DNA from 3 places in the Mesorhizobium sp. M0276 genome. Region 1 is predicted to be linked to each of the others. Evidence: riboswitches for the same ligand, from Rfam matches in the RefSeq annotation. Region 1 holds a riboswitch; each other region holds the start of a gene.

What was found. A riboswitch is a leader RNA that binds a small molecule or an ion and turns the genes downstream of it on or off. The one in region 1 is predicted to bind thiamine pyrophosphate.
Region 2: linked by a shared signal. The riboswitch ahead of thiB (thiamine ABC transporter substrate binding subunit) and the one ahead of NKJ01_RS14990 (YkoF family thiamine/hydroxymethylpyrimidine-binding protein) in region 1 are both predicted to bind thiamine pyrophosphate.
Region 3: linked by a shared signal. The riboswitch ahead of thiC (phosphomethylpyrimidine synthase ThiC) and the one ahead of NKJ01_RS14990 (YkoF family thiamine/hydroxymethylpyrimidine-binding protein) in region 1 are both predicted to bind thiamine pyrophosphate.

The regions. Positions count from the first base shown of each region.
Region 1 is NZ_JAMYSC010000016.1:63,918-74,349, forward strand. It holds gene NKJ01_RS14965 (hypothetical protein) at 1-166, shown strand, start outside; gene NKJ01_RS14970 (hypothetical protein) at 369-1,076, opposite strand; gene NKJ01_RS14975 (glycosyltransferase family 39 protein) at 1,237-2,781, shown strand; gene msrA (peptide-methionine (S)-S-oxide reductase MsrA) at 2,913-3,431, shown strand; gene NKJ01_RS14985 (hypothetical protein) at 3,788-4,123, opposite strand; TPP riboswitch at 4,342-4,455, shown strand; gene NKJ01_RS14990 (YkoF family thiamine/hydroxymethylpyrimidine-binding protein) at 4,446-5,054, shown strand; gene NKJ01_RS14995 (ABC transporter permease) at 5,069-5,899, shown strand; partial or broken gene NKJ01_RS15000 (ATP-binding cassette domain-containing protein) at 5,896-6,407, shown strand; gene NKJ01_RS15005 (hypothetical protein) at 6,417-6,662, shown strand; gene NKJ01_RS15010 (ABC transporter substrate-binding protein) at 6,655-7,677, shown strand; gene NKJ01_RS15015 (hypothetical protein) at 7,783-8,562, opposite strand; gene NKJ01_RS15020 (tetratricopeptide repeat protein) at 8,586-10,073, opposite strand; gene NKJ01_RS15025 (methyltransferase family protein) at 10,396-10,432, shown strand, end outside.
Region 2 is NZ_JAMYSC010000009.1:144,976-155,407, reverse strand. It holds gene NKJ01_RS09840 (ABC-F family ATP-binding cassette domain-containing protein) at 1-1,501, opposite strand, end outside; gene NKJ01_RS09835 (thiamine diphosphokinase) at 1,503-2,147, opposite strand; TPP riboswitch at 2,235-2,349, shown strand; gene thiB (thiamine ABC transporter substrate binding subunit) at 2,393-3,391, shown strand; gene thiP (thiamine/thiamine pyrophosphate ABC transporter permease) at 3,628-5,247, shown strand; gene thiQ (thiamine ABC transporter ATP-binding protein) at 5,240-6,016, shown strand; gene NKJ01_RS09815 (M48 family metalloprotease) at 6,274-7,743, shown strand; gene NKJ01_RS09810 (RNA polymerase factor sigma-32) at 7,784-8,647, opposite strand; gene NKJ01_RS09805 (amino acid ABC transporter substrate-binding protein) at 8,975-9,748, shown strand; gene NKJ01_RS09800 (amino acid ABC transporter permease) at 9,886-10,432, shown strand, end outside.
Region 3 is NZ_JAMYSC010000002.1:227,116-237,547, forward strand. It holds partial or broken gene ald (alanine dehydrogenase) at 1-1,051, opposite strand, end outside; gene NKJ01_RS02750 (hydroxymethylpyrimidine/phosphomethylpyrimidine kinase) at 1,335-2,102, opposite strand; gene NKJ01_RS02755 (thiamine phosphate synthase) at 2,093-2,698, opposite strand; gene NKJ01_RS02760 (thiazole synthase) at 2,695-3,468, opposite strand; gene thiS (sulfur carrier protein ThiS) at 3,472-3,669, opposite strand; gene thiO (glycine oxidase ThiO) at 3,638-4,639, opposite strand; gene thiC (phosphomethylpyrimidine synthase ThiC) at 4,636-6,471, opposite strand; TPP riboswitch at 6,575-6,691, opposite strand; gene queE (7-carboxy-7-deazaguanine synthase QueE) at 6,971-7,708, opposite strand; partial or broken gene NKJ01_RS02785 (6-pyruvoyl trahydropterin synthase family protein) at 7,705-7,830, opposite strand; partial or broken gene NKJ01_RS02790 (adenosine kinase) at 8,026-8,339, shown strand; gene NKJ01_RS02795 (helix-turn-helix domain-containing protein) at 9,481-9,840, shown strand; gene NKJ01_RS02800 (hypothetical protein) at 9,895-10,432, opposite strand, start outside.

The sequences.
Region 1 (10,432 bases):
GCCGGCGGTGTCCTACGCCAGGATCACCGGCCTGCCGATGCCGGATCCCGTCGACGACACCACCACACTGGCAGCGGCCTTCCTGATCGGCGTCTGCGCCATGTGGATCTCGGACGTCCTGTTCGAGTTTGTCGCGAGGCGATTCAAGCCGCCGTCAGATGAGTAGCTGCTGGCTCCGGTCGGCGTTGTCTGTTGGCATCTGCTTGACAGCATGCCCGAGACACTTTCGGCATGAAGCCGCGCCGAAAGAGCCGCCAGACGCGGTATAGTCCTCATTCCACGATTGCCATTTTTGCCCGCCTCGGCTCGCGCCGGGGCGGCCTTTTTGCGTTTCGGCCCGATGCAGCGGCGACTCGGATTGGCAAGCCTCAAGCCAGGATGTTGACCGCGCGTGCCGCGACCAGCGCGATGGTCAGCAGCGAGATCATGGATTCCGCCATCATCAACAGCTTGGCGCGCTGGGAGAGTGGCAACGTATCGGTGGGCGAAAACGCTGTCGCATTGGTGAAGGCAAGGAAGAAATAGTCGACGAAGCCGGGCAGCCAATCGCGAAGGTCACGGTCGTTCAGCGTCATCTGTGCGAACAGGAAGTCGGCCTGCGCGAGCTTGACGAGCCCGCAGGTCGGCGGTCCACCGCGATCGGTGCTCCAGAACCACAAGGCAAAGACGATGACGTTGGTGACCCATATGTTGAGCGCATCGATCAGCAGCGTCGTGCCGCTGTTGCCGGCATGGCCCTCCAGCAAGGCACGCACCAGCAAGAACAGCGAACCACAATTCATGAGGCTGATGATGGCGGTCATGGTTAGCGCGGTTCTGCGGATCATGATGCGAAACTGGCCGATCGCATGCCACTCGTGATCATCGACCGCCTTTCGGGTGGCGGCCTGTGTCCAGGCCGTGGCCACCGACAAGGGCAGCAGCAGGGCGGCCTCCAGCACCGGCGCCAGCCAGCGCGGCCCAAATGAGAGGTTGTTGATGACCAGAAGCTGCAGGCAGATGATAACCAGAACGGCCGCGCGCGCCATCCAGAAGTCGAGCGCACGGTAGTGGATGACGGCGTGGTGATGGCGCATTGGGATCCGGATTTTTCAGAGAGAGGAGCGCCGATACTCCTGCTCGATATTGGTGCTGCAATGGCACATAGCTATACTTTTTTGTAAGCTTCGACGTTTGGGCTGTTCGTCAAACCGGACTATGTGATCTAAGCGCCGCATGGCGGGGATAGATGGATCCATGGACGACTGGGTACCGGCGGGATTGGTTGCCGCCGGCATCGATTCCCCATCGGTTTTGTCCAGTCTAACCCGTCGTCCCTTGTATTTGCTGGCGATTTTGTGCGTGATGCAGATATTCTGCTGGACGGTGGCGCCCGCACTTGTCAACGTCTCACCGCCCAACGATGTCGTCGAAGGCTTCATGTGGGGCCGCGAATGGGTGCTGTTGAGCTACAAGCATCCACAGCTTCCCGCATGGCTGCTCGAGACCAGCCATCTTCTGACCGGATCGTTCCGCTGGCCGCAATATTTCCTGGCCCAACTGACGATCTCGGCGACTTTCGTCCTGGTCTATCTACTGGCCCGTGACCTGATAGGGCAGAAGCGTGCGCTGGCTGCCGTGCTTTTGATGCCGTCTCTCTATTTCTTCGGCTGGCCGACCCCGCAGTTCAATCATGACTACGCGCAGATGCCCTTCTGGGCCGCTATCTGCTGGCTGTTGTGGCGTGCAGGGCGTGGTGGTGGGCCGGGCTGGTGGCTTGCGCTCGGACTCGTATCGGGCGTCGGGCTCTACGCCAAGTTTTCCACCGCTCTGCTGTTGCTGTTCGGCGCGATTTGGCTGTTGTCCGACCCGCGGGCACGCAGTCGGCTCGCCACGCCTTGGCCATGGCTTGGCCTTGTGGTTTTCGTCGCTGTCGCTGCGCCGCTGGCCGTCGAACTCAACCGCGTCGATTTCCTGCCGCTGACCTATGCCGCCTGGCGCGATCAGTGGGTGCTGGCCCATCGCTCCCGCTTCTATTATATCGGCGTCCAGATGGCCGGGCTCTGCGGCTTTGTTCTGGTGCTGGCGATATCAGGGCTGCTGCGGCGCTCGGCGGCGCCGCAAGAGCCCGTTGGGCGCGGTATTCTCGTTTACCTCTTGTGGATGGGGCTTGGCCCGGCGCTCCTCGTCATGGTGGCGTCCCTGTTCACCGGGGCAGGCGAGGCCTGGGGCGCGCCGATGTACAATCTTGCTGGCGTTGTGGCGCTTGCCTTGCTGGGCCACCGCCTCGGCACCGTCGAGATGCGAAAGCTGGCGATCTGCGCGTTCGTCTGCATCATCGGCATATCTGGTGCTTATGCGGGGATCCGCTGGACGAAATGCAATTTGCGTGGACGGATGGACGCCGTCTGTTGGCCGGCGCAGAAGATATCGGATGAGGCCGAGGTCGTCTGGCACGCGGCCGCGCCCGGTCGGCTCGACATCGTCGGCGGCCATCCCCTTATCGCGTCGCTGGCGGGCCTCAACGCCTATGACAAGCCGTCGATCTTCACAGACCTGAACATGCAGTATGCCCCCTGGATCACCAAGGATCGGCTGCGCGACCACGGCATACTGCTGGTCTGGCCTGGGCGCGACGTGCCACCTCGACTGCAGGTGTGGGTGGGCAACGTCCCGGTCAAAACCGTTCTTTTCGACTGGTCGCTCAGGGCGCCGCCGGTGGTGGTCAGCTTTGCCGCCATTCCGCCCGGCGCGCCGCAGTTGGCGAATGCGATCGACAGCCTCGCCCAAACGAGCAACTGAAGCAGGTCGGCGGTCCGCTGGACGGAGCAAGAGACAATGCCCATTTATGGGAGATCCAAGTTGATTTTGCGCAATTCCAGACGGAAAATCGCTACACGCTTTTCGTGGAATTGCTTTTGAGGAGACGTGATATGGCGACTTCGACCGAACGTGCAGTTCTTGCCGGCGGCTGTTTCTGGGGCATGCAGGATTTAATACGGCGCTATCCCGGCGTCATCTCCACCCGTGTCGGCTATAGCGGCGGCGACGTGCCCAATGCCACCTATCGCAACCACGGCACCCACGCCGAAGCCATCGAGATCAATTTCGACCCGGCCATCATCAGCTATCGCACGCTGCTGGAGCGCTTTTTCCAGATCCATGATCCGACGACCCGCAACCGGCAGGGCAACGATGTCGGGCTGAGTTACCGCTCGGCGATCTATTACACCAGCGACGAACAGAAGCGCGTCGCCGAGGACACTATCGCCGATGTCGATGCCTCGGGTCTGTGGCCGGGCAAGGTCGTCACCGAAGTGGCGCCGGTCGGTCCCTTCTGGGAAGCCGAGCCTGAGCATCAGGACTATCTGGAGAAATATCCCAACGGCTACACCTGCCACTTCGTCAGGCCGGGCTGGAAGCTGCCGGTTCGCGAAAAGGCTGTTTCGTAGACTTCACAACCGGCGACTGTGCCGGCTCGACGAGACCGTCGAGCGGCTTCGTCGCAGGCCAAGCCCTTTCAGGTCACTGCGCCTTGTCACCTCGGTGCAGCCGTCGAGCGCCTGATATCAAGGACTGCGCCATCTTAGCACGCCACGTGGCAAATCAAGCGCGGCTAGGAACACGCTGCGGGGGGTAACGCCTGCTGCGTTGGGTATGACGTTGACCCTTGGCGGCTGCGAGACCGCGCCCCGCTTGAAAAGATCGATAATGCCAGCTTGGCCTTGTTTAGGAGTGCCCGGTTCCGCGGGCGCCCAAAAAAGCCGCGGAGCATGCGCTCGCGGCTTCCTCGGTTGCCGGCAATGGCCTACTTACCGCAGTGGTTATCGTTGACCGTCGGCACAGAGGTGCCCGGCGAGGTGTGGGTGGCGTCAGGCTGCGCGCCCTGCGGGCCGGCCGGGCAATTTCGATCTGCGTTCGAATTCATGTCGCCGGGCATGCCGGTCGTGCTGTTGGTTATGCCGAGGTCGACAGTACCGGGCCTAACCGTATTCGGCGAAGCCGGGGTGTTCGGCTCCACAGTCACCGACTTCCCGCTGCCGGCGCCATCGCCACTTGCGTTATTGCTGCCGGCACTTTGCGCCATGGCTGACATGGCCAGACCAATCGTGAGAGCCGAAGCTGCGAGGATTTTCATGAACATGGTTTGTCTCCATTTCTGTGAACTCGTCGCTTGTTTCTACGAAGGTGATCGCATTTGCGACTATGGGGACAACCGGTCGCGGCAGCGAAGGTTCCCGATAAAATTTCGCTCCAGAAACATCGGCGTCTTCGACCCAAGAACCACGCCTGGCGCAATGCTTTTTGGTGCAGCGCGCTGAAAAAATGGCTTTCACTTCGGTTTGATTGGTGCTTTAACCCGCGCATCCACAGGGGTGCTCCGTACGGTCGGGGCTGAGACGGGGGCGGCAAGCCCACAGACCCTAAAAGCTGATCTGGGTAATACCAGCGGAGCGAGGCGGGCCATGTTTTCAGGCGCACAGATTTCCCTATATCCCATGGCCGACGATTTCGTCGGCGTCATCCTTGGCGCGCTGGGCGCGCTCGGTCCCTATCGCGACAAGCTCCGGATCGAGACCGACGACATCTCGACCCTGCTGGTCGGGCCACCCGAGGTGCTGTTTCCAGCCATGCGCGACCTCTTCGTGGCGGCGGCGCGCAGCGGTAAACATTGCGTGCTGTCAGCCACCATCTCACGCGGCTGCCCGGGCGAGCCGGACGATCCGATCTGCCGCTCCGATGCCCTTGGCGGACCGGTCGGGCCACTCGGCCCGCGCAGGGATGCGGCCATCGCGGCGGTGCGCGGCGCGGCTTCGACTGGCCAGCCGGCGGCAGCGCAGTTCTCGCTCTATGTGATGGGCACCGACGACCATATGGATGAGATCTACGGCTGCATCGATTTTCTCAAGCAGTCGGGCGTCTATGAGCGCTCCAAGCATTTCTGCACGAAATTGCGCGGTGATGCGGGCGCGATCTTTTCGGCGCTTGACGCGGCCTTCTGCCGCTTCGGACCGGGTGCCGGCCACGTAACCCTCGACGTCACGGTTTCAGCCAACAGCCCGTCGGCCGTCTGAAACAGCCGCCGCCTATGCGAGGCCGTCAAAGGTTACCTGCCGTGGTCCCATCCCCAGTTTCTTCGCGCCCGATCGCGAGCCTTCTTGTCAAGGCGGTACCGGTGACGATGTCGGTCGGACTGCTCCTGCTGGCCTGGGAGCTTTATGCCATCTATTCCGGCATCAAGCCGACGACACTGCCGGCGCCGTCACGCGTCCTTGAGCAAGCGATGCTCAATCGCGAGGCGTTGATCGACAACGCCGCTCCGACCATCCGCGCCACGCTGCTTGGCTTTGCCTGTTCGCTCAGCGTCGCCTTTGCGCTATCGATACTTGTCGACTTTTTCCAGCCGCTGCGCCGCGCGCTGTTTCCCGTCTTCATCTTCAGCCAGACATTGCCGCTGGTGGCGATCGCGCCGCTGGTGGTGCTGTGGTTTGGCTTCGGACTGGCGCCCAAGATCATGCTGGTGGCGCTGGTCACCTTCTTTCCGATGCTGGTGGCATTGGTCGAGGGTTACGAGTCGACCGAGGCCGAGATCGGCCAGATGCTGCACGCCATGGGGGCAGGGCGCTGGCGCATCTTCGTGCTGGCGCGGCTGCCTTCGGCGCTGCCTTACTTCTTTGCTGGCCTGAGGATCTCCATCACCTATGCCGTGGTCGGCGCTATCTTCGCCGAATATGCGGGTGCGGCGAAGGGCTTGGGCATCTATATGCTCAACGCCAAGAACGATTTCCGCCCCGACCTGGTGCTGGCCGCTGTCGGCGTCAGCGCAGCGCTTACGCTTGCCCTGTTCGGGTTGACCGTACTGTTGCAGCGCATTGCCATGCCTTGGGAGGGCAAGCAAACCGCAGGGAAGCGGCGATGAGCCGGCTCGAACTGCGGCATGTGCGCAAGGCGTTCGGTGGGCTCGACGTGCTGGCCGATATTTCGCTGAGTGTCGGCGCTGGTGAGTTCGTCTCGGTGCTTGGGCCCTCAGGCGCCGGCAAGTCGACGCTGTTCCAGCTTCTGACCGGCGCCGAGCACGGCGAGGGCGAGATGTTGTTCGACGGCGCGCCCTCGATGACCACGGCAGGCATTTCGCCTTCATGCCGCAACGCGACGCGCTGATGCCGTGGCGACGCATTCTCGACAACACGACGCTGGGGCTCGAAGTGCAGGGCATCGGGCGCAAGGCGGCGCGGGCACGTGTTGCGCCGCTGTTTGCCGAGTTCGGGCTTGCTGGCTTCGAGCGGCATTTTCCTGCTCAGCTGTCCGGCGGCATGCGCCAGCGTACGGCCCTGCTGCGCACGGTGGTGCAGGAGCGCGACATGCTTTTGCTCGACGAGCCTTTCGGCGCGCTCGACGCGCTCACGCGCACCGCGATGCAGCGCTGACTTGAGCGGATGTGGCGGGATCACGGCTGGACGGCGCTCCTGATCACCCATGATGTGCGCGAAGCCGTGTTCCTGTCCGACCGCATCTATGTGCTGTCGGCGCGCCCGGCCTGCATCGTGCGCGAAATCAAGGTGCCGCTGCCGCGACCGCGCAGCCTCGGCGGCGATGCTGCGCGCCAGGCAAGTGCGCTCGAGGCCGAGATCCTCGACATCATCCTCAACCCCAACCCATCCAAAGGAAATGACCATGATTGACTTGACGCGCCGGCAGGCTCTGCTGCTGACCCTTGCCACCGGCCTTCCGCTGTTTGCCGGATCGGGGCGAGCCCGGGCACAATCGGCGGCGCAAAAGGTTACCGTCGCACTCGACTGGACGGTCAACACCAATCACATCGGCCTGTTCGTCGCCCGCGACAAGGGGTTCTATTCCGAAGCTGGACTCGAGGTCGGGATCCTGCCTTACAGCGATGCCGGTGCTGGCACGCTGGTCGCCAACCGCGTCGCCGATTTCGGCATCAACGGCACGATCAGCCTGTTCACCCAGAAAGCCGCCGGGGCCGACCTGAAGGGCGTCTACGCGGTGGTGCAATCCGAAACCGGCCGCGTGGTTTTCAACGCGGCTCGCAGCGAGATCAAAAGCCCGCGGAATCTCGACGGCCTGACCTATGGCGGCTTCGGCAGCGCCTGGGAAAACGCACTAATCGGCACGATCATCCGGCACGACGGCGGCAAAGGCAATTTCGAGACGGTGACGCTGGGTACCTCAGCCTATGAGGCGCTGGCCAACGGTTCGGTCGACTTCACGCTCGAAGTGTCGACCTGGGAAGGCGTTGATGCCGAGTTGAAAGGTATCAAGCAGCGCAGTTTCGTCTATGCCGATTACGGCGTGCCCGATGAGCACACGACACTGATCTCTTCGAGCGAAGCCTATCTCGAGGCAAATCCGAAACCTGCTGCCGCCTTCGTCCAGGCAACGCGGCGCGGTTACCAGTTCGCGGTTGATCATCGCGAGGAGGCGGCAGCCCTATTGGTCGCCGCCAACAAGGATACGCTGACCAACCCGGCACTGATCGAGGCTTCACTGAAGATGCTGGTCGACGGCCATTATCTGCGGAGCCAAAGCGGCGCCATCGGGACGATGGATACGGCCAAGATGGAAGCGATCGGCGACTACCTCTTCGCGTCCGGAATCCTGCGCGATGCCAATGGCAAAGTTCTGACGCAACGCCCTGATTTCGCGAAGTATTTCAGCAATTCAGCTCTGGGGTAGGGAGCCAATCGGCTCTCGACCTTCGAGGAAATGGCTGGCCAGCCAAGAAGCTCACGAGGTGCGGCAGCTTTACGTCAGACCCACAGATCAGCAGACCCGACCGATTCAATTCCGGACGATCTCATAGAGCAGAGTGGTTTTGATGTGTCGCCCGGGTTCACCCTGCAGCGGCAGGGCGGCTGCGTAGAGTTTTGCTACGGCTGGGCAGAGACCTTCGAATTCCCGGCTCATATTGGCAATGGCAGTCATCTCGGCGGGAGTGCCGCCAGCGTTGATGAAAGCGTCGGCCAGCAGCGACCAGTCTCCGTCGCTGGCAGCGGCGGCCGGCAGACTGCCATTCTTCGCTGCGCCGAAAGCGTGGAACAGGGTGGCGCCGACCTTGTCCATGTCGATCAGGAAATCCTGGTCCGGCGTGCCGAGTGCATCCGGCCCTTCACGAAGGTAGTTGTTGCAGATGGCAGCGGTTTCCCGCGCCATGACATGGTTGAGCATATCCGATTGTGCACGCAGCGCTTCGGCGGCTTTGCCGTCCGGAGCCGAGGACAGCAGGGATGCGTATCTTCGCCTGAGATCGGCGACAGCCATCCTGCTCGCATTTCGCACCTGATCGACATTTCCAAGTCTGGCCACGGCCGTGATTTTTTCCACGACGACGTCGTAGTCGTCTGGAAACTCCTGCTTGATTGCCTTGAAAATCTGGCTTCCTTGGCTTTCAATCTGTTCGCTTACCTGAGCTGTGGTCAGCATTTGTGGATCGGGCGAACCCGCCACTGTCTGGTAAAGATATTTGCCGCCGGCAAAGCCGAGCGCCCAGGGCAATACCTTTATCGCAACAAACGACAAAGCGGCGACCGCCGCCACGCTAAAGCCTTTCCAACGTCCCATCCACCGGCCCTCCCTGAACCTGTCTAGTTCGCGCCGAGGGTCCGCGCCTTCTTGCGGTCGGCTTCGGCGCGCTTGTGATTGTCCTTGGCCTCCCACGCAACGGGTTCGACTGGCCGGACCCTGTCGTCTGCGGCCTGTTCGTTGCAGGTACCTGTCCGTTTCGGATCGAGCTTGATTGCCTGTCTGCAGTCGGCAGCGGCAATCACGTAGTCTCCTACAGACGCCCTGGCCAGGGCGCGATCGTAATAGGCTTCGGCATTGTTGGGATCGAGCCCGATTACAAAGCTGAACGAGTCTATCGCGCCTCCGACATAGCCTTGAATCTGCTGGTTCAACCCCCGTTGCAGATTCCAGGCGATAGCCGCTGAATTGTCCTGCTGGGGAGCGGCCATAGATGCATCCGCAGACGGAGCTTCACCGCCTGTCACCTGCTCGTTGCAGGCGCCGGACCGTTGTGGTTCGAGTTCCATGGCTTTTCGGCAGTCGGCCGTCGCGCGGTCACGATCGCCTTTGCGGGTCAATGCGAGCGCGCGGCCGAAATAGGCGGCAGCATCCTTCGCGTTGAGGTCGATCACCTTATCGAAATCAGCTATGGCGCGATCATTGCCGCCTGTATTCGTCCAGGCGACGGCCCTGTTGTAGTAGCCGTCCGCGCTGTCGGGGGCGAGCCCAATCGCCCGATTGGCATCGGCAACTGCGCGCGGCCAGTCGCTCTTGCCAATCCAGGCAGCGCTTCGATTGGCGTAGGCGTCGACGCTTTCCGGATCGAGGCTGATGGCATGGTCGAAATCAGCTATCGCAAGGTCGTAGTCGCCTTTGGAAGCGTGGGCGATGCCTCTGTTGACATACACTGCGGCGCCTTGTGGATCGAGGCGGATCGCCTCGTCATATTCGGTGATAGCCCTGTCGTGGTCGCCCTTGCGTTGCCAGGTGGCGCCGAGACTGTTGCGCGCATTGTGGTTTTGCGGATCGACAGTGAGCGCCTGCTCGAAATCGATAATAGCCGCGTCGGTCTTGCCTTTGCGAAAGAAGGCCAGGCCACGGCTGTAGTAGGCGTCGCCGGAGCCAGGCTCGAGGCTGATTGTGACATTGAAGTCAGCGATGGCGCGGTCGTTTTCCCCCTTGTTGTACCAGGCAGCCCCGCGATTGAAGTAGGCCGAGACATCTCTGGCATCGAGCATGATCGCTTCGCTGTAGTCGGCGATCGACCGGTCGTAATCATGCTTGTCGTCCCAGGCGAGGCCGCGACGGAAATAGGCGATGACACGGTTCCGCGACGGTGCCGTCTTGTCATCGGCAATCGGCGTGCAGGCGGCGATGAGCTGATCGGCACCGACCTTGCGGTCGCTGAAGCAGACAGCGTAATCCTTGCCGGTGGCGAGGGCGGATGTGTTCAGGATAAGGAGGACGACAAGGCTTTCCAGCGACAAGCGCACCCATGGAAGGGCTGTCGTCAGCGCAAATAATCCGCTTACGGCGGCAGCCAGCCCCGCACCTTTCCAACGCGCCATTTCGCTGGCCCCCCGAACACCCGCTTCAGCGGTGACCTGCCTAGTGTTCGTCATTTGTTCCAAAAATGCAAGCAGAAATTGCAGAGCGGAATGGATCAGACCTGCCTGCCGCCATGGTGCCGGCCCGACTTCTTGCGAGCCGCTAGGGCGCGCTTCGCGCTGCATCCTCGGTGCGTCATATCCCGTTTAGTGCTGATCTGATCTTGTTGATTAACCGCCCGGCAATGGTTGCGTGCAAAGGTTGCCCCGAGGGATCATTGGGGTGCTTGCCTTGCTCATATCAAAAAGCGAAACCCTTTCGCACATCAATGACGACAGGATCTTGTCCGCGGCCCGGAAGCGCGAAATCCTGGTCGATT
Region 2 (10,432 bases), on a different contig from region 1:
CGTCCAGCCTGGTGCCGCCGCGCTGCGCCAGCATGTCGGAATAACCGCCGGCATATTCGATCCAGCGGCCGTCGCCATCCGGCGCGATCAGGCTGGTCACGGTGCGGTCGAGGAAATCACGGTCGTGGCTGACCAGGATGACCGTTCCGGCAAACCCGGCGACCAGTTCCTGCAGAAGCTCCAGCGTCTCCATGTCGAGATCGTTGGTCGGCTCATCGAGAACCAGAAGGTTTGCCGGCCGGGCCAGCACGCGGGCCAGCAACAGCCGAGCTCGCTCGCCGCCGGACAGTTCCCGCACCGGCGTGCGCGCCTGCTCCGGCTTGAACAGGAAATCCTTCATGTACGAGACGACATGGCGCTGCTCGCCATTGATGACGAGGTTTTCGCCGCGTCCGTCGGTGAGATACTGCGCCAAGGTCTCCTGCGGGTCGACCGCCTCGCGCTTCTGGTCGAGCGTGGCGATTTCCAGATTGGTGCCGAGCCGCACCGAACCGACATCGGGCTTCATCTCGCCGGTCAGCATCTTCAGCAGCGTCGTCTTGCCGGCACCGTTCGGCCCGACCAGGCCGACCCGATCGCCGCGCTGGATGCGAGTCGAAAACCCCTTGACCACGGTGAGATCGCCAAAGCTCTTCTCGATATTCTTGGCCTCGATCACCAGCTTGCCGGATTCTGCGGCATCGCTGGCCACCATAGTGGCCGATCCTTCGGCCCCGCGATGGCCGCGAAAACGCTGGCGCATGGTCTGCAATTCGCCCAACCGGCGCATGTTGCGTTTGCGCCGCGCCGTCACGCCATAGCGCAGCCAGTGCTCCTCACGCACGATCTGGCGGCCAAGCTTGTGCTGCTCGCGCTCTTCTTCCTCCAGCACCAGGTCGCGCCATTCCTCGAAATGACCAAAGCCCTTGTCCAACCTGCGGGTCTGGCCGCGATCGAGCCAGACCGTGGCGCGCGATACACGCTCGAGGAAGCGGCGGTCGTGCGAGATGACGATCAGTGCAGACGAGGTGCGGACAAGCTCCTCCTCCAGCCATTCGATCACGGATAGATCGAGATGGTTGGTCGGCTCATCGAGCAGCAGGATGTCGGGTTCGGGCGCCATGACGCGGGCAAGGGCGGCGCGCCTCGCCTCGCCGCCGGATAGGTCGTTGGGCCGCTCCTCGCCAGACAAGCCGAGATGCTCCATCAGATAGCTGGCGCGGTACGGGTCGTCGGCGGGGCCAAGTCCGGCCTCGACATACGCCCGAACACTGGCAAAACCCTCCATGTCGGGCATCTGCGGCAAATAGCGTATGGTCGCCGAAGGCTGGCGGAACACCTCGCCGTCCTGCGGCTCGATCAGGCCGGCGGCTATCTTCAGCAGCGTCGACTTGCCCGACCCGTTGCGGCCGACCAGCGCGATCTTGTCGCCTGCCGACGCCGTCAAGGCGGCACCATCGAGCAGCGGCGCGCCGCCGAAGGTCAGTTTTATACCGTCGAGATTGAGAAGGGGCGGGGCCATATCAGCTTTCAGGCAAGGGATAGGGATGGGCGAGCAGTATCGCGCGGCCGTGGCCCAGCGCGATTTCGAGGCGGCCCCTGACCTCATTGGAAATGGTCAGCGACGAGCCAAACGCCACCCCGACGTGGTTCAGCGGCCATTTGGCGCCGGTGACGGTCAGGCCGGCGAGTTGGGAAAAGCCGAGCACCGAAAACAACGTGCCGTCGGCATAGTCGAAGCCAGCCTTGCCGTGGAGCAAGGGGACACCCTCCTGCGCGCCGCTGGTTAAAAGCACATCCGTCCCGGCCTCGGCCAGCCGCAGGGCCAGCGCCAGATGCAGGAAGGCGTGGTCGGCGCGCTTGCCGCCGAAGGCGCCGGCGAGCACCAGGCTGGTCGCGCCGAGCTCCAGTGCGGCGGCGATGGCCAGTTCGCCATCAGTCTTGTCCTTTTCGGCCGGGAAAGTCCGGCGGGGAACAGTCGCGAGATCGTCCGGCAGGTTGGCCGGCACGGAATCGAAATCCCCCACCCACAGCTCCGGGACAAGGCTGAGCAGTCGCGCATGGCCGATGCCGGCGTCGGCGGCAATCACGCGGGAGCCTTCGACCTGGCGGTCGAGCCGTGGCGTGCGGATGAGGTCGCCGCCAAGCAGGATGGTGAATGTGCTCATATCGTGTGGCCCTTACCAGCCCGGCAACGGAAACGGAAGGCGGCAAACTCCCACTTGCGTGGGGGATCGGCCCGGCCTATGTGTCGAAACGCTCTAACGGGGTGCCGGACGCGATCTTCGCGGACCGGCTGAGAGGCAGTCTCGCCAACCCGCTGAACCTGATCCGGTTTGTACCGGCGGAGGGATTAGACGTTTCGGACAGTCCGACGCCTCAATTCCTTTCAATTCGAACGAAGGAGGCGCCGATGCGCACGCTCTTATACGCTCTTGTCTCAGCCATGACCTTGGTCTTGTCCGGACCGGCCTTGGCCAAGGACAAACTCACCGTCTACACCTATGAAAGCTTCACCGCCGACTGGGGTCCGGGTCCCGTGGTGAAGAAGGAATTCGAGGCCGAATGCGGTTGCGATGTCGAGTTCGTCTCGGTCGCCGACGGCGTCGCGCTGCTCAACCGCGTCAGGCTGGAAGGCGCATCGACCAAGGCTGATATCGTGCTCGGCCTCGACACCAATCTGACCGCCGACGCCAAGGCCACCGGCCTGTTCGCACCGCATGGCGCGGTGGCGGACGTCTCTGTGCCGGGCGGCTGGAGCGACGACACTTTTGTCCCCTTCGATTACGGCTATTTCGCTGTCGTCTACGACACCGAGAAGCTGAAGAGCCCGCCGAAGAGCCTGAAGGAACTGGTCGAAGGCAGCACCGACGACAAGATCGTCATTCAGGATCCGCGCACCTCGACGCCGGGCCTTGGCCTGCTGTTGTGGGTCAAGTCTGTCTATGGCGACAAGGCGCCGGAGGCCTGGGCCAAGCTGAAGGCGAAGGTGCTGACGGTGACGCCGGGCTGGAGTGAGGCCTACGGCCTGTTCACCAAGGGCGAAGCGCCGATGGTGCTGTCCTATACGACCTCGCCGGCCTACCACATGGTCGCCGAGAAGACAGAGCGCTACCAGGCTGCCTCTTTCGAGGAGGGTGAATATCTCCAGATCGAGGTCGCGGGCATCACCACGACAGGGGCCAAGAACCCGCTGGCGGCAAAGTTCATGGCCTTCATGACAGGGCCGAAATTCCAGGATGCCATCCCCGAAACCAACTGGATGTTCCCGGCCGGGAAGACCGAAAAGCCGCTCAACCCGGCCTTCGACAAACTGGTCAAGCCGACCAAGACATTGTTGCTCAGCCCCGAGCAGGTCGCCGCCAACCGCAAGGCCTGGGTGGATGAGTGGCTGACGGCGATGAGCAAGTAGGGCTCAGCCACCTCGGATGTTTGCGCCAAGCCACCCCCCTCTGGCCTACCGGCCATCTCCCCCTCAAGGGGGGAGATCAGCTACTTTGCTGGGGGCTCGTCCCCGGCAACGTTGGAGGTTGGCGAAGGCATGGGTAACGGCTAATCTCCCCCCTAGCGGGGGAGACGTCCGGCAGGACGGAGGGGGGCGCGACGGAGCGCGGCCTTCGCTAAGAACCTCAAGTCAGGTGGCCCAGCGTGCAACGCGCGTCTGACCCCCGCATCACAGCTGGCATCCTGGCGCTCGCCGCCATCGCGCTGCTCATCGGCGGCGCATTTGCCGGCCTGCTTTTCGAAGGCGGCCACGACCTCTCTGGCGCCTGGGCAGCCTTCGATCCCTATCTCCTGCGCGTCGTGCGCTTCACGCTCTGGCAAGCGGTATTGTCGACGCTGCTCTCCGTCGTGCCTGCACTGTTCGTCGCACGCGCTATGTCGCGGCACCCACGCTTCTTCGGCCGCGCCTTCATCCTGCAACTGTTCGCCGTACCGTTGGCGCTGCCGGCCATCGTCGCGGCACTCGGCGTGCTGGCGCTTTATGGCCGCGCCGGCTATTTCGCAGGCGTGCTCACGGTGATCGGCGGTGGAAGCTGGCCGGGTATCTACGGCCTGTCGGGCATTCTCGTCGCCCATGTCTTCTTCAACCTGCCGCTGGCGACAAGGCTGTTCCTCGAGGCGCTGCAGACTATACCAGCCGACCAATGGCGGCTGGCGAGCCAGCTCGGCATGGTGGCGCGCCCGGCATTCAGGCTGATCGAATGGCCAACGCTGCGTGCCGCATTGCCGGGTGTCGCCGGGCTTATCTTCATGCTCTGCATCACATCCTTCACGATCGTGCTGACGCTCGGCGGCGGGCCGGCCGCGACGACGCTGGAGGTCGGCATCTACCAGGCGCTGCGCTTCGATTTCGATCCCGCGCGGGCGGTGACGCTGACGCTGCTGCAGATCGTCCTGACCTTTATCGTGGTGCTGGCCCTGACGCGGCTTGGCGCCAATGTGGTCGGCGACACCAACCTGCCGGTTGCCCAACGCCGCTATCTCTCCGTCAACAGGAGCGAGAGCTGGCTGAACGCCATGCTCATCGTCTTGGCGCTGCTGTTCGTCGTCGGGCCGATGGCGGCGACGGTGTCGGCCGGGTTGAGTGCCGACCTCGGCCGGCTGGCTGGTGAGGCCACTGTCCGACAGGCGACTCTGACCAGTGCGGTGCTGGCCTTGCTGTCTGCGCTGCTCTCGGTGATGCTGTCGCTGGCGCTGACCATGGCGCGGCGGGCACTGGCGTTGAACCGCCGCGCTGGTCCCCGGACAATGCTAGAGCATGTCACGGATTCAGGCGCCGGCTTTGTCCTGGTCGTGCCGCCGATCGTCGTCGGCGCCGGCTGGTTCCTGTTGTTGCGCCATGTCGGCGATGTCTTCGCCATCGCCCCGGTCATGGTCGTTACCGTCAACGCGGTGATGGCGATGCCGTTCGCCCTGCGCGCCGTCCGTCCCGCCTACGATGCGGCCAGCGAGCGTCACGAACGGCTCTGCGCACAGCTCGGCATAGCGGGCTGGAACCGATTGGTTCTGGTTGACTGGCCGTCGCTGCGGCGGCCGCTCGCCACCGCCTTCGCTTTCGCCATGGCCCTGTCGCTCGGCGATCTCGGCGTCATTGCCTTGTTCGGCAGTGATTCCGTGCAGACATTGCCCTACCTTCTCCTGGCGCGCATGGGGAGCTACCGCACCGCGGATGCCGCCAGCCTGGCACTGCTGCTGGGCCTCGTCTGCCTCGCGCTGATCGTGGCGGCGCACTGGCTGGGAAGGGAGAGGGTCCGGGATGCTTGATGGAAAGGTCAGCCGGCTCGAAAAAGGCGCGCCGGTGCGGCTGGACAGGGTGTCGTTCAGCTACGGAGAGATGCCGCTCGTCTTCGACGTCGAGTTCGCCACGTCGAAGATCACCGCCATCATGGGGCCGAGCGGGTCGGGCAAGTCGACCCTGCTCAATCTGGTCGCCGGCTTCGAGATGCCACAGTCGGGCCGCGTGCTGATCGGGGGCGCCGACGTCAGCGCCGACCCGGCCTCGGCGCGGCCGGTATCGATGGTGTTCCAGGAGAACAACCTCTTCGCCCATCTTTCCGTCGAGCAGAATGTCGGGCTCGGCCGCTCGCCAGCCCTGCGGCTGACCGAGGCGGACCGCGCCGCGATCGCCGAAGCACTTGTGCGCACCGGTCTTGGAGGCAAGGAAAAGCGCCTGCCGCGCGAACTTTCCGGCGGGGAACGCCAGCGCGTCGCATTGGCCCGTGTCCTGGTGCGCAACCGGCCGGTGCTGCTGCTCGATGAACCCTTCGCGTCGCTCGGGCCCGCTTTGCGCGATGATATGCTGGATCTGGTCGCCGCCGTTCATGCCGAGCGTGGCATGACGGTGCTGTTTGTCACCCACCAGCCTGAAGACGCTCGCCGCATCGGCGAGCACATGGTGTTTCTCGACAATGGAATGGTCGCGGCAATCGGCAAGGCAGATGATTTCTTCACTGGGGCTGGTCCCGAAGTGTTCCGGCGCTATATCGGCGAGAGTGGCGGTTTATCACGAGATATTGCCCGGAAGCGGACATAATTTACGGTCAAACCGGCTCCAGGCGATGTGGCGCTTGCTTGCCATGACTGGAGGAGTGTGGCTAGGTCCGACCTGCTGGTCCGGCACAGGACGTGATTTGCCTGCAGCATCCGCCGCCCGCCCGAGGGACGTGCAACGGATGCTGCAGCAGTTTAAGATAGCGCATGACGTGTTCCGAAGATCGCCCCCGGTTTTCGTGGTTATGCGCCGGGACCCGAAAGGAAACCGTTCTGGCGATCGGCGTTGATAGACTACGAATGAATCCGCTGGCGCGTTTTCTTGCGCTGGCCGGTTTTGCCGTGGCGCTGGCGAGCTGCCAGATGTTCATGCCGCCGGAAGTACAGGAGTCCGGCTTCCAGCCTTCCGACAAGCCGATCACGGTCGACAACGTTGGCGCCAACAACAAGCTCGCCGAACTGGCCAAAGCGCAGCACCCGCGCATCCTGGCGACTTATGGCGGCGAATATTCCGACCCCAAGCTCGAGCGCATGGTCGCCAAGGTGGTCGGCAATCTGACGGTGGTGTCTGCCAACCCGACGCAGACCTATCGCATCACCATCCTGAATTCGCCCAACGTCAACGCCTTCGCGCTGCCCGGCGGCTATCTCTACATCACCCGGGGCCTGCTGGCGCTGGCCAATGATTCGGCTGAGCTTGCCGCTGTCATCGCCCATGAAATGGGCCACGTCACCGCCAATCACGGCCTGCAGCGCCAGCAGCTGGAGGCCGAGGAGGGCCTGGCGACGAAAGTGGTTTCCGATGTGCTGGGCGACAGCCCGACCGCCAAGGCGGCGCTGATCCGCGGCAAGCTGAGGCTGGCGCAATTCTCCCGCAACCAAGAGCTGGAAGCCGACGCCATCGGCATCAAATCGATCGGCGAAGCCGGCTACGATCCTTTCGCCGCCGGCCGCTTCCTGCAGTCGATGTCGGCCTATACGGACTTTCGTTCGATCAGCGGCGCCACCGATGCCAGCCTCGACTTCCTGGCCACGCACCCCAACACGCCGCAGCGCATCGATCTGGCGCAGCGCCATGCCCGCCAGTTCGGCGCGCCGGGCGTCGGCTCGCGCGACCGCGATTCCTTCCTCGCCGGCATAGACGGCCTGCTTTATGGCGACACGCCTGAAGAAGGCTATGTGCGCGGCGAAACCTTCCTGCATCCGGGCCTCGGCGTGTCCTTCTCGGTGCCGCAGGGTTTCATCATCGACAATTCGGCGGCCGCGGTGACGGCAACCGGTCCCGGCGATATGGCGATCCGCTTCGACGGCGTCTCGATCGACAAGAACCGCGCGCTGACCGACTATATCCGCAGCGGCTGGGTGGCCGGCCTCGACGACAGCAGCGTCAAGCAGGAGACGATCAACGGCAACGAGGCGGCGACGGCGCATGCCGGCGCCGAAGGATGGCAGTTCGACATTGCCGTGATCCGTGCCGGCGGTCAGGTCTACCGGCTGTTGACTGCGGCACCTTCGGCCAGCACCTCGCTGGATGCGGTCGCGCGTTCGGTCAGCGGATCTTTCCGTATCCTGAGTGCTGCCGAAAAGGCCGCGTTGAAGCCACTGCATATCCGCGTCGTCACCGTCCAGCCAGGGCAGACGATGGGTTCGCTTTCGGCTCAGATGGTTGGCGTCGATCGCAAGCTCGACCTGTTCCGCGTGCTCAATGCGCTGTCGCCGGGCGCCGCGGTTTCTGCCGGCGACAAGGTCAAGATCGTCACCGACAAATAAGAGCTCGCTGCGAATTCATTTGCTGAACGTCTGTTACAGATCAGGCGGCAGTCGCCATGAACTCCGGGTTCTGCTTCACCAACGCCACCTTGAGCTTTTCCATGGCGCGGGCCTCGATCTGGCGGACACGTTCCTTGGAAATGCCGAGCGTCTCGCCGAGCGCTTCGAGTGTCGCGCCCTCGTCATTCAGCCGGCGCTCCTCGATGATCCTCAGCTCCCGTGCGTTGAGCGCGCGCAGCGCCTCCCTCAGCCATAGCGAGCGGCGCGCGACATCGATCTTGTCTCCGACGATCTCGTCGGGCAGCGGATCGTCGGAGACCAGGAAATCCATGCGCTCGGTCGAACCCGCATCATCGGCAACCGGCATGTTGAGCGAGGAATCGGGTGCCGACAGGCGCGAATCCATCATCGCCACATCGGCTTCGGAGACGCCGAGTGTCTCCGACACTTCGCGGTATAGGGTCGCGTTCGACAGCGGCTCGGCGCCATTCGCCAGCCGGGCGCGCAGGCGCCGCAAGTTGAAGAACAGCGCTTTTTGCGCCGAACTGGTGCCGCCGCGCACAATCGACCAGTTGCGCAGGATGTAGTCCTGCATCGAGGCGCGGATCCACCACGTCGCGTAGGTCGAAAACCGCACCTCGCGCTCCGGCTCGAAGCGGGCGGCGGCTTCAAGCAGGCCGACGTGGCCCTCCTGGATCAGATCGCCGAGCGGCAGGCCGTAGTGGCGGAATTTCGAGGCCATGGAAATGACCAGCCGCATATGGGCGACGGTGATGCTGTGCAATGCGTTCTGGTCGTTGTCCTCTTTCCAGAGCAATGCCAGCCGATGCTCTTCGTCACGTTCGAGGTAGGGAGCCTTCATTGCCGCGCGGACCATGATCCGTCCTGCCGTGTCTTCCATCATGAGGCGCTCCCTGGCTCAGGCGATGCGGATGACTTTGCAAACTTGGCTGGCGCCCGGTTGAAATAGCGGCGTCGTGCCCTAGAACTGCCAGAACGTGCGGTACGCCGGAAAGGTTCCCTGGTTGTTGCCAGGCGGATCAGGTTGCTTGAACGATGTCTGCAGGACCGGTGACAGCCTCGATCGCCGCCAAGAAACGCCATTTGGAGAATCCAATTTCAGAAACGTGTGATTTTCGAAATCCGGTTCCTTATTTTCTCACCTCGCATCTGGCAGTTTCCAGCGCTCACACAATGCCGGATATCCGGCCAAGGACGGGATCACAGAAAAATGAAATGGCTGAAGTCGCTCATTATCGCCGGAACGCTGCAGGCTCTGGCTGTCACCGCAGGCAATGCCGGCGCCAATCTCGACCAGATCAAGCAGGCCGGAGTCATCAAGGTCGGCACGGAAGGCACCTATGCGCCATTCACCTATCATGACACTTCCGGCGCCCTGGTCGGCTTCGATGTCGAAATCGCCAAGGCGATCGCCGACAAGCTCGGCGTCAAGGCCGAGTTCCTCGAAGGCAAGTGGGACGGGCTGATCGCCGGCCTCGACGCCAATCGCTATGACGCCGTCATCAATGAAGTCGGCATTACCGATGCCCGCAAGGCCAAGTACGCCTTCTCCGATCCTTACATCGCCTCCAAAGCAGTGCTGATCGTGCGCGGCGACAACACCGACATCAAGACGTTCGCCGATCTCAAGGGCAAGAAGTCGGCGCAGTCGCTGACCTCGAATTTCGGCAAGCTGGCCGAGGCGAACGGCGCCGAATTGGTCGGCACCGATGGCTTCGACCAGTCGATCCAGCTGCTTTTGACCGGCCGTGCCGACGCCACCATCAATGACAGCCTGTCGTTCCTCGACTTCAAGAAGCATAAGCCCGACGCCAATGTGAAGATTGCCGCGCAAGAAGAAAACGCCGACTATTCCGGCGTCATCGTGCGCAAGGGCGATCCGGAACTTGTTGCGGCGATCAACAAAGCGCTGGCCGACATCAAGGCCGATGGCACCTACCAGAAGATCGCCGACACCTATTTCGGCCAGGACGTTTCGAAGTAAGCTGGTGAGGTGGGCCGGTCTCCGGCCCACGAGACATATCAAGCGGCGAGCCGTCTTTGACCGGCCGCCGCTTTTGTCGTGATATGTCTGACGCATTCACGCCTTGATGAACCGCCTCGACCATTGGAGAATCTTACGTGCCGCACTGGCTGCAACTGATGCTGGAGTCACTGCCTTCGCTGTTGTGGGCGGCGCTGATCTTCACCGTTCCGCTGACGCTGTTGTCCTTCGCTCTCGGCTTGACGGTCGGCCTGGGTGCTGCGCTCGCCCGGCTGTTCGGACCGAAGCCCCTGGTCGCGCTAGTGCGCTTCTACGTCTGGATTTTTCGCGGCACGCCGCTCCTGGTTCAGCTGTTCCTGATCTTCTACGGCCTGCCGTCGGTCGGCATTCTGCTCGATGCCTTCACCGCGGCGTTGATCGGCTTCACGCTCAACATAGGCGCCTACACGTCGGAGATCATCCGCGCCGCGATAGGCTCGGTGCCGAAGGGCCAGTGGGAGGCCGGCTATTCGATCGGCATGACCTGGAGCCAGGCGATGCGGCGCACCATCCTGCCGCAGGCCGGCCGGGTCGCGGTGCCGCCGCTCTCCAACACTTTCATCTCGCTGGTCAAGGACACGTCGCTGGCGGCCGCGATCACCGTGCCGGAAATGTTCCAGGCGGCGCAGCGCATCGTCGCCACCA
Region 3 (10,432 bases), on a different contig from region 1:
TTGGTGATCTTGCCCTTGTGGACATTGAGGCCGTTGCGCAGATGGTGGTCGTCGACCAGCGCCTTCAGGCCCTTGTCGGCGAGCTGCAGACCGTAGTGGAGCGTCGCGTTGTTGAGCGCGTGGGCCGAGGTGACAGGCACCGCGCCGGGCATGTTGGCGACGCAATAATGGATAACCCCGTCGACCTCGTAGGTCGGCTCGGCATGGGTGGTCGCATGCGAGGTCTCGAAGCAGCCGCCCTGATCGATGGCGACGTCGACCAGCACTGAACCCTTCTTCATGCCTGACAGCATTTCGCGCGAAACCAGTTTTGGCGCCGCGGCACCCGGAATCAGCACCGCCCCGACGACGATATCGGCTGAAAAGCATTCTTCTTCGAGCGCTTCGACGGTCGAGTAACGGGTGTGGACGCGGCCGGCGAAGAGGTCGTCAAGCTGACGCAGGCGCGGGATCGAGCGGTCGATGATGGTGACATCGGCGCCAAGCCCCGCCGCCATCCTGGCAGCGTGCAGCCCACGACGCCGCCGCCGAGCACGGCAACCTTGCCGGGCAGCACGCCGGGCACGCCGCCGAGCAGCACGCCGCGGCCGCCGTTGGCCTTCTGAAGCGCCGTGGCGCCGGCCTGGATCGACAGGCGTCCGGCGACTTCAGACATGGGCGCCAGCAGCGGCAGGCCGCCACGATCGTCGGTCACGGTCTCGTAGGCGATCGCCGTCACGCCGGAAGCGAGCAGGCCCTTGGTCTGCTCCGGATCCGGAGCAAGATGAAGATAGGTGTACAGGATCTGGCCTTCGCGAAGCTGCGCCCATTCGGTGGGCTGCGGCTCCTTGACCTTGACGATCATGTCCGACTTGGCAAACACGTCGGCAGCCGTCTTGGCAATCCTGGCACCAGCGGCGCGATAGGCGTTGTCATCGGCGCCGATGCCGGCTCCGGCTCCGGTCTCGATCAGCACTTCATGGCCATGCGCGACATATTCACGGACGGAACCCGGTGTCAGGCCGACGCGGTATTCATGGTTCTTGATTTCCTTGGGGCAGCCGACGCGCATTTTTCTTCTCCTGATCCGCCCTTTTGGGCTCACTCCCTGTCTAGTGTAGTGAACCAGGAATCGTTGCGCAGGTGTTTGCGAATGCGCTTGCGCGGGATCGCGCGTTTCGATAATCGTTGCGAGAAATCGCAGGATTTTCGCACGAGTCACGAAAAATGCCGCTGGACAGGATCGATATCGCCATTCTCGAGGTTTTGCAGAAGGATGGCGGACATCTTGCGCTGCGCGGACATAGCGTGGATATCGTGATTGTGGGGCCACGATTGGATTGACCGAGGCAAAGTCAATTTCGTCCGGCTGCATTCTTTTGGAGCCTCTTGAAAGCAAACAGCTTGCCTTCACGCACGCTGTCTTCAAGTGATCTCGCCTTCGCCAGATGCGCTGCAATCGCGCTGGCCAGCATGCAGCCCGTCCCGCGCATCGATACGGCAAGGCGCGGCATGTCAAAGCGGATTGGTCCTTGATCCAAGCGCAACAGAATATCGGTCGATCGGGGTCCCGCCGCGTGGCCGCCCTTGAGCAGCAGGGCCTGCATCCCGGCCACCAGCAATTTCTGGCCTTGCCACACTGCGCCGTCTTCATCCACCGCTGGCTCTAAGCCAACAAGAAGCGCCAGCTCGATGAGATTGGGTGTGACGAGGCGGCAAAGGGGCATCAGGTCGCGTTTCATGGCGGCGATGGCCCTTGCGTCCAGCAGCGCCCGGCCTGACGTCGAGGCCAGCACCGGGTCGAGTACTGCCGGCACCTGTGGATTTTCGCGTAGCACAGCCGCGACGGCAACGACGACCTCAGCCGTTGCCAGCATGCCGATCTTGATTGCCGCCACCTTGTTGGCCTGCAGCGCAGCGCGCATCTGATTGGCCACAAGATCGGGCTGCGAAGGATGGATTTCCATCACGGCTTCGTGCGTCTGCACCGTTAGCGCGGTGACGGTAAGGCAGGTGCGCACGCCAATGGAAGAGATCGTCTCGATATCGCGTGCAATTCCAGCCCCACCGCTGGAGTCTGATCCGCCGACCACGAGCACATGCGGTTCTCGCCTCAGCGCCATGGCTTTGTCTTTTCGATCCATTCTCGCGTGCGCGCTTCGGGATCGGCATTCAACGTGATGTCGGTGACCACTGCCGCGCTGTCCGCACCAGCCTTGAAGACACCGTCGAGCCGGTCAGGGGTGAGGCCGCCTATGGCGACTAGGGGAATGGGTACCACCCGATGCTTCCACTCGCTGATCCGCTTGAGCCCTTGCGGCGCCCATTTCATCTGCTTCAGGACCGTGGGATGGATGGGGCCGAGCGCGATATAGTCGGGCTCGGCAGCGATGGCCGTTTCCAGTTCTAGATGATCGTGCGTGGAAAGCCCGAGCTTCAATCCGGCGTACTTAATCGCCAGCAGGTCGGCCGCAGCCAAATCCTCTTGGCCGAGATGGACGAAGTCGCAGCCTTCCTCAATGGCGAGCCGCCAATAGTCGTTGACGATCAGTTGGCAACCATGGACCGCGCAGACGCCGTTCGCGCGGCGGATTTCCGTCCGTAGCGTGGCCTCGTCCCTATCCTTGATGCGCAACTGAACCAGCTTGACGCCAAGCGGCACCAGCCGTTCGATCCAGGCGGCGCTGTCGACGATCAGGTAGAACGGATCGAGCTTCATGAAAAAACTGCCCTGCCAATTGTCGGCGTCGACGGCACGGCGACCTCGCGCGGTTCGAGCATTCCCGAGCTGAAAGCTTCGCGACCGGCCTCGACCGCCTTGCCGAATGCTCGCGCCATGCCGATCGGATCGGCCGCCCTGGCGACCGCCGTGTTCAGGAGCACGGCGTCAAAGCCGAGTTCCATGACAGTCGCCGCGTGCGACGGTCGCCCGAGCCCTGCATCCACAATCAGCGAGACCCCAGGGAAATGTCCGCGCATCGAGCGCAGCGCCGTTATGTTGACCGGTCCGAGGGCGGAACCGATCGGCGCGCACCACGGCATCAAGACCTTGCAGCCCGCCGCAAGCAGCCGCTCGGCGACGACAAGGTCGTCGGTGGTATAGGGGAATACAGCAAAACCGTCCTCGCACAGGATGCGGGCGGCTTCTACCAGGCCGAACACATCCGGCTGCAGCGTATGGTGGTTGCCGATCACTTCGAGCTTGATCCAGCTCGTACCGAAGACCTCGCGCGCCATCTTCGCGGTGGTGACCGCTTCCTTGACGGAGTGGCAGCCGGCAGTGTTGGGAAGGATCCTTGTGCCCAGCGAGCGGATCAGCGACCAGAATTTTTCGCCGGCCCTGCCGCCTGCCATCTCACGGCGCAACGAGACGGTCACCACCGCCGTGCCCGAAGCCCTGACTGCATAGGCAAGGATGGCCGGCGAAGGATATTGAGCCGTGCCAAGGAGCAGGCGCGACGGAAGCTCGGTTCCATAAAGCTCCAACATGATCTAGCCTCCCTGCATGGGCGAGAGGATTTCGACCCGGTCGCCATCGCTTAGCTGGAATTCCGCCCGGTTGGCTTTGTGCACGAGGTCGTTGTTGACGGCGGTCGCGAGCCAATCACCCTCATAGTCAAGCGCGGCAAGCAGCCCGGCCAGCGTGGTGGCGGCAACCTCATGCGCTTCGCCGTTGACCATCAGTTTCATGAGCAAGCTCCTTGGTTCTGTCTTGACTGAAAACCAGGTCGGCAGCCTGGCGCGCCATGGCGGGAGCCAGGAGAAAACCGTGACGATAGAGCCCGTTGATCGCGATGATTCCACCGTTCGTTTCGACGCGCGGCAGGTTGTCGGGAAAGGCCGGACGGACGCCGACACCGGTTTCAACGATCTCGGCCTCGCCAAAGGCCGGATGGAGGGCATAGGCGGCACCCAGCAGCTCCATCATCGAACGAGCCGTCACCGGTCCCGTGGACCGGCTCTCAATCATCGTCGCGCCAATCATGAAACGGTGGTCGGTGCGTGGCACCGCATAAAGCGGAAAGCGCGGATGCAGCAGCCTGACCGGGCGCGACAGTGAGATATCAGGTGTGCGCAGGATCAGCATCTCGCCGCGAACGCCGCGCAGCCTGTCATTGGCTGCTGCCATTCCCGTGCAGTCGATCTGACGATCGAACCCGGAAGCACGCCGGACGTCAGCGCAGAAGTGGAATTCGACGCCCATCGCCGCCAGCCTGTCATGAAGTGCCGCCATCGCCTGACGCGGGTCGAGATGGGCTTCGTCGGGGAAGAGCAGTCCGCGGCGGAAGCGGCCGGCGAGGTCGGGCTCGAGCAACACGATTTCATCTTCATTGACACGCCGATGACCCGAGGTGCGGCTGGCGAACCGGTCGAGCTCGCCCGCATCACGCGGCGCGGCCACGACAAGTGTTCCGGCCCGTGTCACGTGACCCGGCAGTACCGCATCCCACCAGTCGGCGGCATCGCGTCCGAGATCCAGCACCGGCTGCTCGGCGCTTTCACGCTCGCACCATGGCGCCAGCATGCCGCCGGCGAACCACGACGCATTGCCGCCAAGGGTATGTGTTATCTCGGCAACGGTCACCGTCGCGCCACGTGTGGCGAGCTCGAAAGCTGCGGTGAGGCCGGCGACACCGGCCCCCTTGACCAGGACCCTCATGATCGCTCACGTGGCTGAGGTATGAGCGGTGCGCCGGTCTCGTCCGCCGGCAGATAGAGATCGCCGCCCTCGCGGTATTTCGCCGCCATCGCCGCCATGCCCTCTTTCTGTGCCTCGGCGCGGATGTCGTGAGAGATACGCATCGAGCAGAATTTCGGTCCGCACATCGAGCAGAAATGTGCCAGCTTGTGCGCCTCCTTGGGCAAGGTCTGGTCGTGGAAGGACCGTGCGGTTTCGGGGTCGAGCGACAGGTTGAACTGGTCCTCCCAGCGGAACTCGAAGCGCGCGCGGGAAAGGGCGTCATCCCTGACTTTCGCCGCCGGGTGGCCCTTCGCCAGGTCGGCCGCGTGCGCTGCGATCTTGTAGGTGATCACGCCGGTCTTGACGTCATCGCGGTCGGGAAGGCCGAGATGCTCCTTGGGCGTGACGTAGCAGAGCATGGCCGTTCCGAACCAGCCGATCATCGCCGCGCCGATGCCGGAAGTGATGTGGTCGTAGCCCGGCGCGATGTCGGTCGTCAGCGGTCCAAGCGTATAGAACGGCGCCTCGCCACAGACGGCGAGCTGCTTGTCCATGTTCGCCTTGATCTTGTGCATCGGCACGTGGCCGGGCCCCTCGATCATCACCTGGCAATCTTTCGCCCAGGCGATCTGCGTCAGCTCGCCGAGCGTTTCCAGCTCGGCGAATTGCGCCGCGTCGTTGGCATCGGCGATCGAGCCGGGACGAAGGCCGTCGCCGAGCGAGAAGGAGACGTCATAAGCGCGGCAGATGTCGCAGATCTCCGCAAAGTGCTCGTAGAGGAAGCTTTCCCGGTGATGGTGCAGGCACCATTTTGCCATGATCGAGCCACCGCGCGAGACGATACCCGTGACCCGGTCAACGGTCAGCGGGATGTAATGCAGCCGCACGCCGGCGTGGATGGTGAAATAGTCAACGCCTTGCTCGGCCTGCTCGATCAACGTGTCGCGGTAGACCTCCCAGGTCAGGTCCTCGGCGATGCCACCAACCTTTTCGAGCGCCTGGTAGAGCGGCACCGTGCCGATCGGCACCGGCGAGTTGCGCAGGATCCATTCGCGGATGTTGTGGATGTTGCGGCCGGTCGACAGGTCCATCACCGTGTCGGCGCCCCAGCGGATCGCCCACACCATTTTTTCGACCTCTTCAGCCATCGACGATCTGACGGCGGAGTTACCGATATTGGCGTTGATCTTGACCAGGAAATTGCGGCCGATGATCATCGGTTCGCTCTCGGGATGATTGATGTTGGCGGGAATGATCGCGCGTCCGCGCGCCACCTCGTGGCGGACGAATTCGGGCGTGACGAAATCGGGGATGGCTGCGCCAAAGCTTTCGCCGTCGCGTTGCAGCGTGCCGCGCAGGATCTCGCGGCCGAGGTTCTCGCGGATGGCGACGAACTCCATCTCGGGCGTGATGATGCCGGCGCGCGCATAGGCAAGCTGCGTCACCGCCTTGCCTGCTTTGGCTTTGAGCGGTCGGTGGCGGATGGGAAATTCCGGCGTCAGGCGTTCGCCCGTCGCGAATCCGTTGTCCTCCGGCCGGACATGGCGGCCGTCACAGTCCTCGACATCGCCGCGCGCCAAGATCCATTCGTGGCGAAGCCGGGCGAGGCCCTTTTCGATGCTGGTTTCGACAGCCGGATCGGTATAGGGGCCCGACGGATCGTAGACGGTAACGGGCGGCTCGCCGGCTGTCGGATGGACGGAGATTTCGCGCATCGGCACTTTGATCTGCGAGTGGATGGTGCCGGGCTTGTGGATCTTCCGCGAGGCGGGCAGCGGTCCCGTCGACACGGCGGGGGTGAGGGCATTCATCGTGAGGCTCCTTTGCTCATGCATTGGAGACCCAGTTCTGTGCCGGAAGGATGAAAAGACGCTTCTGTCGACCTGCCGAAACAGGACCTCGGGCGTGAACTCCCGCAAAGCGCTTGCACCGTCCCTACGCCAGTATGAACTGGATCAGGTTCAACGGGTCACTGCGCCGCGAAAGCCAGCAGTATCTCAGCCCCTTGCCGGGACTCCCCTGGTGAATGCCTCAGGTTGAACGGGCCGGCGCTATTTTGTCAAGCGCATTTGGCCGGCGGTGACGACCGGCGGCTAATCAAAACCGGGCGGAGTGCTCGCGCACGTATCAGAGCAAGTCACGCCTGGAGGAGCGGCGAAGCGCCCACGATAGGCGAGCCATCACGCGGATACCAAAGCTTTTTCAGCACGGCATTTTCGGAGCTAGCCGAAACGGCGTTGCTGTCGCCCAATTGGGTAAGATTGCGTTAGATGTCTGTCTTGCTCGTCATCGGCAATCCTTCCGCGTGAGCTAGACGCCCCGTTTGTTTCCCCACAGCAGAACATGAAGCTGCGGCAGTACAAGCGCCTCGAACCACCTGTCACGGGTCACCTTTTCGACCAGCCATTCCATGCGCTTCATCATACCGGCTATGTCGATGAAATCGTCTTCGTTACCGGGACGCGGCGGCGTGTGATTGCCGGGCTGGAGATAGACGGGCAATTGCGGATAGCGCGCCGCGGCGTCTTTGGCATAGGCATAGTCTTCATCGTCGAAAACGACGAGCTTGAGCGCCATTTGCGGCTTGTCCTGCGCCGCCTCGACGCAGGCGTCGAATGCGGCCCAATCCGTCGTCATTTCACTCGAGGGGGGCTTGGGGCTGAGCACCAGCACGTCGAGATCCGCGAACCATTGCCTGGACACCGAGCCTTGGGTTTCCAATGCAAAGCGGTAGCCCTCACCATGCCCGCGGTCGATCAGCTGGCCAAGCGGCTGGATGGCCGGATTGCCGCCCGACAGCGACACCATCACTGGCTGACCGCCGGAAAGCGCAATGACCTCTCGCCAGACCGCGTCGGCAGACATCATTTCCCAATCATGGCGGAAGCGACTGTCCACCGCATGCAGGCTGTCGCACCAGGTACAGCGATAGTCGCACCCGCCCGTTCTTACGAATACCGTCGGCAAGCCGATCAGCATGCCTTCGCCCTGAATGGTCGGCCCAAAAATCTCGCTCACGCGGATTCCGGGTTCCAACGCGCAAGTCATGGCCGGTATTCCGCCCAGGTTTTCGGTGTCTCGCTCACCCGCACAGCGGAGGTTTCCGGTAGCAGTCTCTTGCACCAGTCGTAGAAGTGGCGGGCCAGACATTCCGCTGTGACACGGTCATGCCACGCTTCGCCGACCTGGCGCAGGAACATGGCTTGTCGACAACGAGGGTGCGCCAAATTATCGAGAGGGCCGATCGGCTCGTGGGCGGCGGCATCCTGACCAAGGCTCAACCGTCCAAGGCCTCGCCTCGATCCGATTTCATGGTCGACTATCCGTATGTGTGGAACTTGGCCGAGAAGCACCGGCTCGGTAGCGCCTACGTCGAGCTCAGGCCGGAGGATGTCGAGGCCGACAAGCGCCGAGGTCACCTATTTCGGGGCTATCTGTGGGACCCGCCGCGCGCCGATCCGGCAGACGGCGAAGCTTGCCCATGCGGCCGGTCGCGAGGTGTCGATGACGCGTCGACCGCTATCGCGACGAGTTCCTGGACCTGATGCGCTCGGGCACGGTCGATATCGCCTTTCCCAACGACCACGAGATCAAATCGCTCTACCAGACCTCTTCCTTCGACGACGCGCTGGCGCGGATTCGCAAGGACTGCAAGATCGCCGCCGTGACCCGCTCGGAAAGCCAAGCAAGTGCCTTTTCGTCCGCTGCACGACCGGGTGGTTGCTTTTGACAAAGCTAAGGCAGGCTCGAAAACTTACGGCCTGAACCCAAACGTGAGTCTGGTGGTCTTCCAAGCGCCGATTTGACCGGTTAGGGTTTGCAGGGGCGCGAACAACCGGATGAACAAACGGAATGCTGCTGGAAAAACTGCAGGCCTGTTGGGGGATGAGCAGCAGCAGCATCTCCCGCAAAAGCAGGCCGTTGCGTTCCCTGCAGGTGGCACGTGATGATTTCGAGGATCGGCGCGAACGACAACGACAAGGCTCCTCGCGCGGTCAATCGCCCTCTCAGTCGCGCAATTTGCAGAGTTGCTCTTGAGACGCGCGCCGGCGAGCTCGAGGAGCGCGTAGGCTATCTCGTCCTCGGTCCAGCCGGATCCCGCTGCGCGATCCGCCAATTCCTGTAAGGCCGGTTCCAAGGCGAGCCGGCATTGAAGGCCGCGGTCCGGATGGTCGACCGGGCAGCTTGGTTCCAGGATCGCAACTCTTGATCGCTTCATTGCAGGCCATGGGCTCTCGCCCCTCTCCTTTTGCCACACCAGGCGCGCCAGCTCACGTGTTGTTGGTGCGCGCCACGGCAACCGCTTCATCTTGTCAACCAGCCACTCCAGCGATCCCGCGCGTTCCAACTCCGCAAAGAAATGATGCGGCGTGACGGTATCGAGTAAGGCGAACAGCAGGTATGTCGGCCGACAGGCGGACCCGGCGACGCACATGGGATTCAACGACGCCGGTCGCATACTGTGTGCCCTTACCGCAGCGTCTTTGGTACGCGCTGCTCGGCTATCACATTCAGGCTTCCGCGTCGAGCCGCCGAATATTCGGGCAAGCGCAAGTAGCCGCACGTTCCATTCAAAATGGTAAAAGATTCTTGTGCATTCGGGTTACCTAAAATAAGGTAACTGCACAAAGTGGTTAGCCGCCTTAGCGTAAGGGATTCGGAAAAAGCTGAACCACTTCAATCAGCTATACCGTGCATCGGGCGGAGGGGCGTGCCACGAACAAGGACTCTTAATTCCCCAATCTTTGGAGTCAGGTTAGCGGCGGCGAGTCAAGAACACACCCCAATCATTCTCGGGCTAAGAAGGTGACAATACGCGCATGCCCCGGTTCAACGGCGAAAACAAAGGCGAAGATACGACCATCAAGGATTTGAAGGAATTGACGTTTCAGGAGCGACTCGTGTTTGGCCTGGAACGGATCAAGGCGCAGCGGGGTTGGAAGAACAAGGATCTCGCTGCGAAGCTTGATTTGACCGAAGGATACATGTCGCAGGTCGTCCGCGGAAAGCGGGACGTCAAGCTGACGATGCTCGATAAAATGACCCGTCAACTCGAGGTTTCGATTTACGATCTGTTCGAGGTCAGCGAGCAGGATCTCCAAGTGCCGACACGGCAGGAGGAAAAGGGGCGAAAGTCAAAAAAAAAGACGACTGAGCGTCATTATGCGCAGCACGCGTGAGCGAGCGTTGCCCGGGTTTGCCCGAGGGCAAGCCTACAGATCGACTTCATCTTATCAATAATTGAGATTGAACCAGAAACGCTGCTTTTGCCCGTGCTCGTTTGGGATGTCGAAATACCATGGGTCGGCGCGACGGGGGCGCGCTGATGAAACTTGCTGGGTGCAGCTATCGCCGTCACGGCCGCCGCCAGTGTTACGATAGGTGATTTGGTCATCACGGCTATTGCCTGTGAACCCGTTGGTAAAACGATGTCTACATACATTGACCATCTTAACGCAGCGATCGGGCTCACTGCGATTGCCGTCGTGGCCGCGCTCACTGTAGCCGACCTTTGTGCCTTCAGGGCATTGCTCATAAATTTCCCGGCCGGGCGTGCCCGCCTTGGCTTCATGGCAAATTGGCCAGCTGAAGCCGGGTTTTGCCATGGCCGCGATCAGTTTTGTCATCGGCGGAACGCAATAGGAAACGCCGTGCCAGGATGGGTTTTGTGATGCTGCGCACAGAAGAACCTGGCAGCCCCACGACGCATCCTGCGCCTGGGCGGGCGCGGCCACCCATAGCGTGCCGGTGGCAATCAATGCAGCGGGAAAC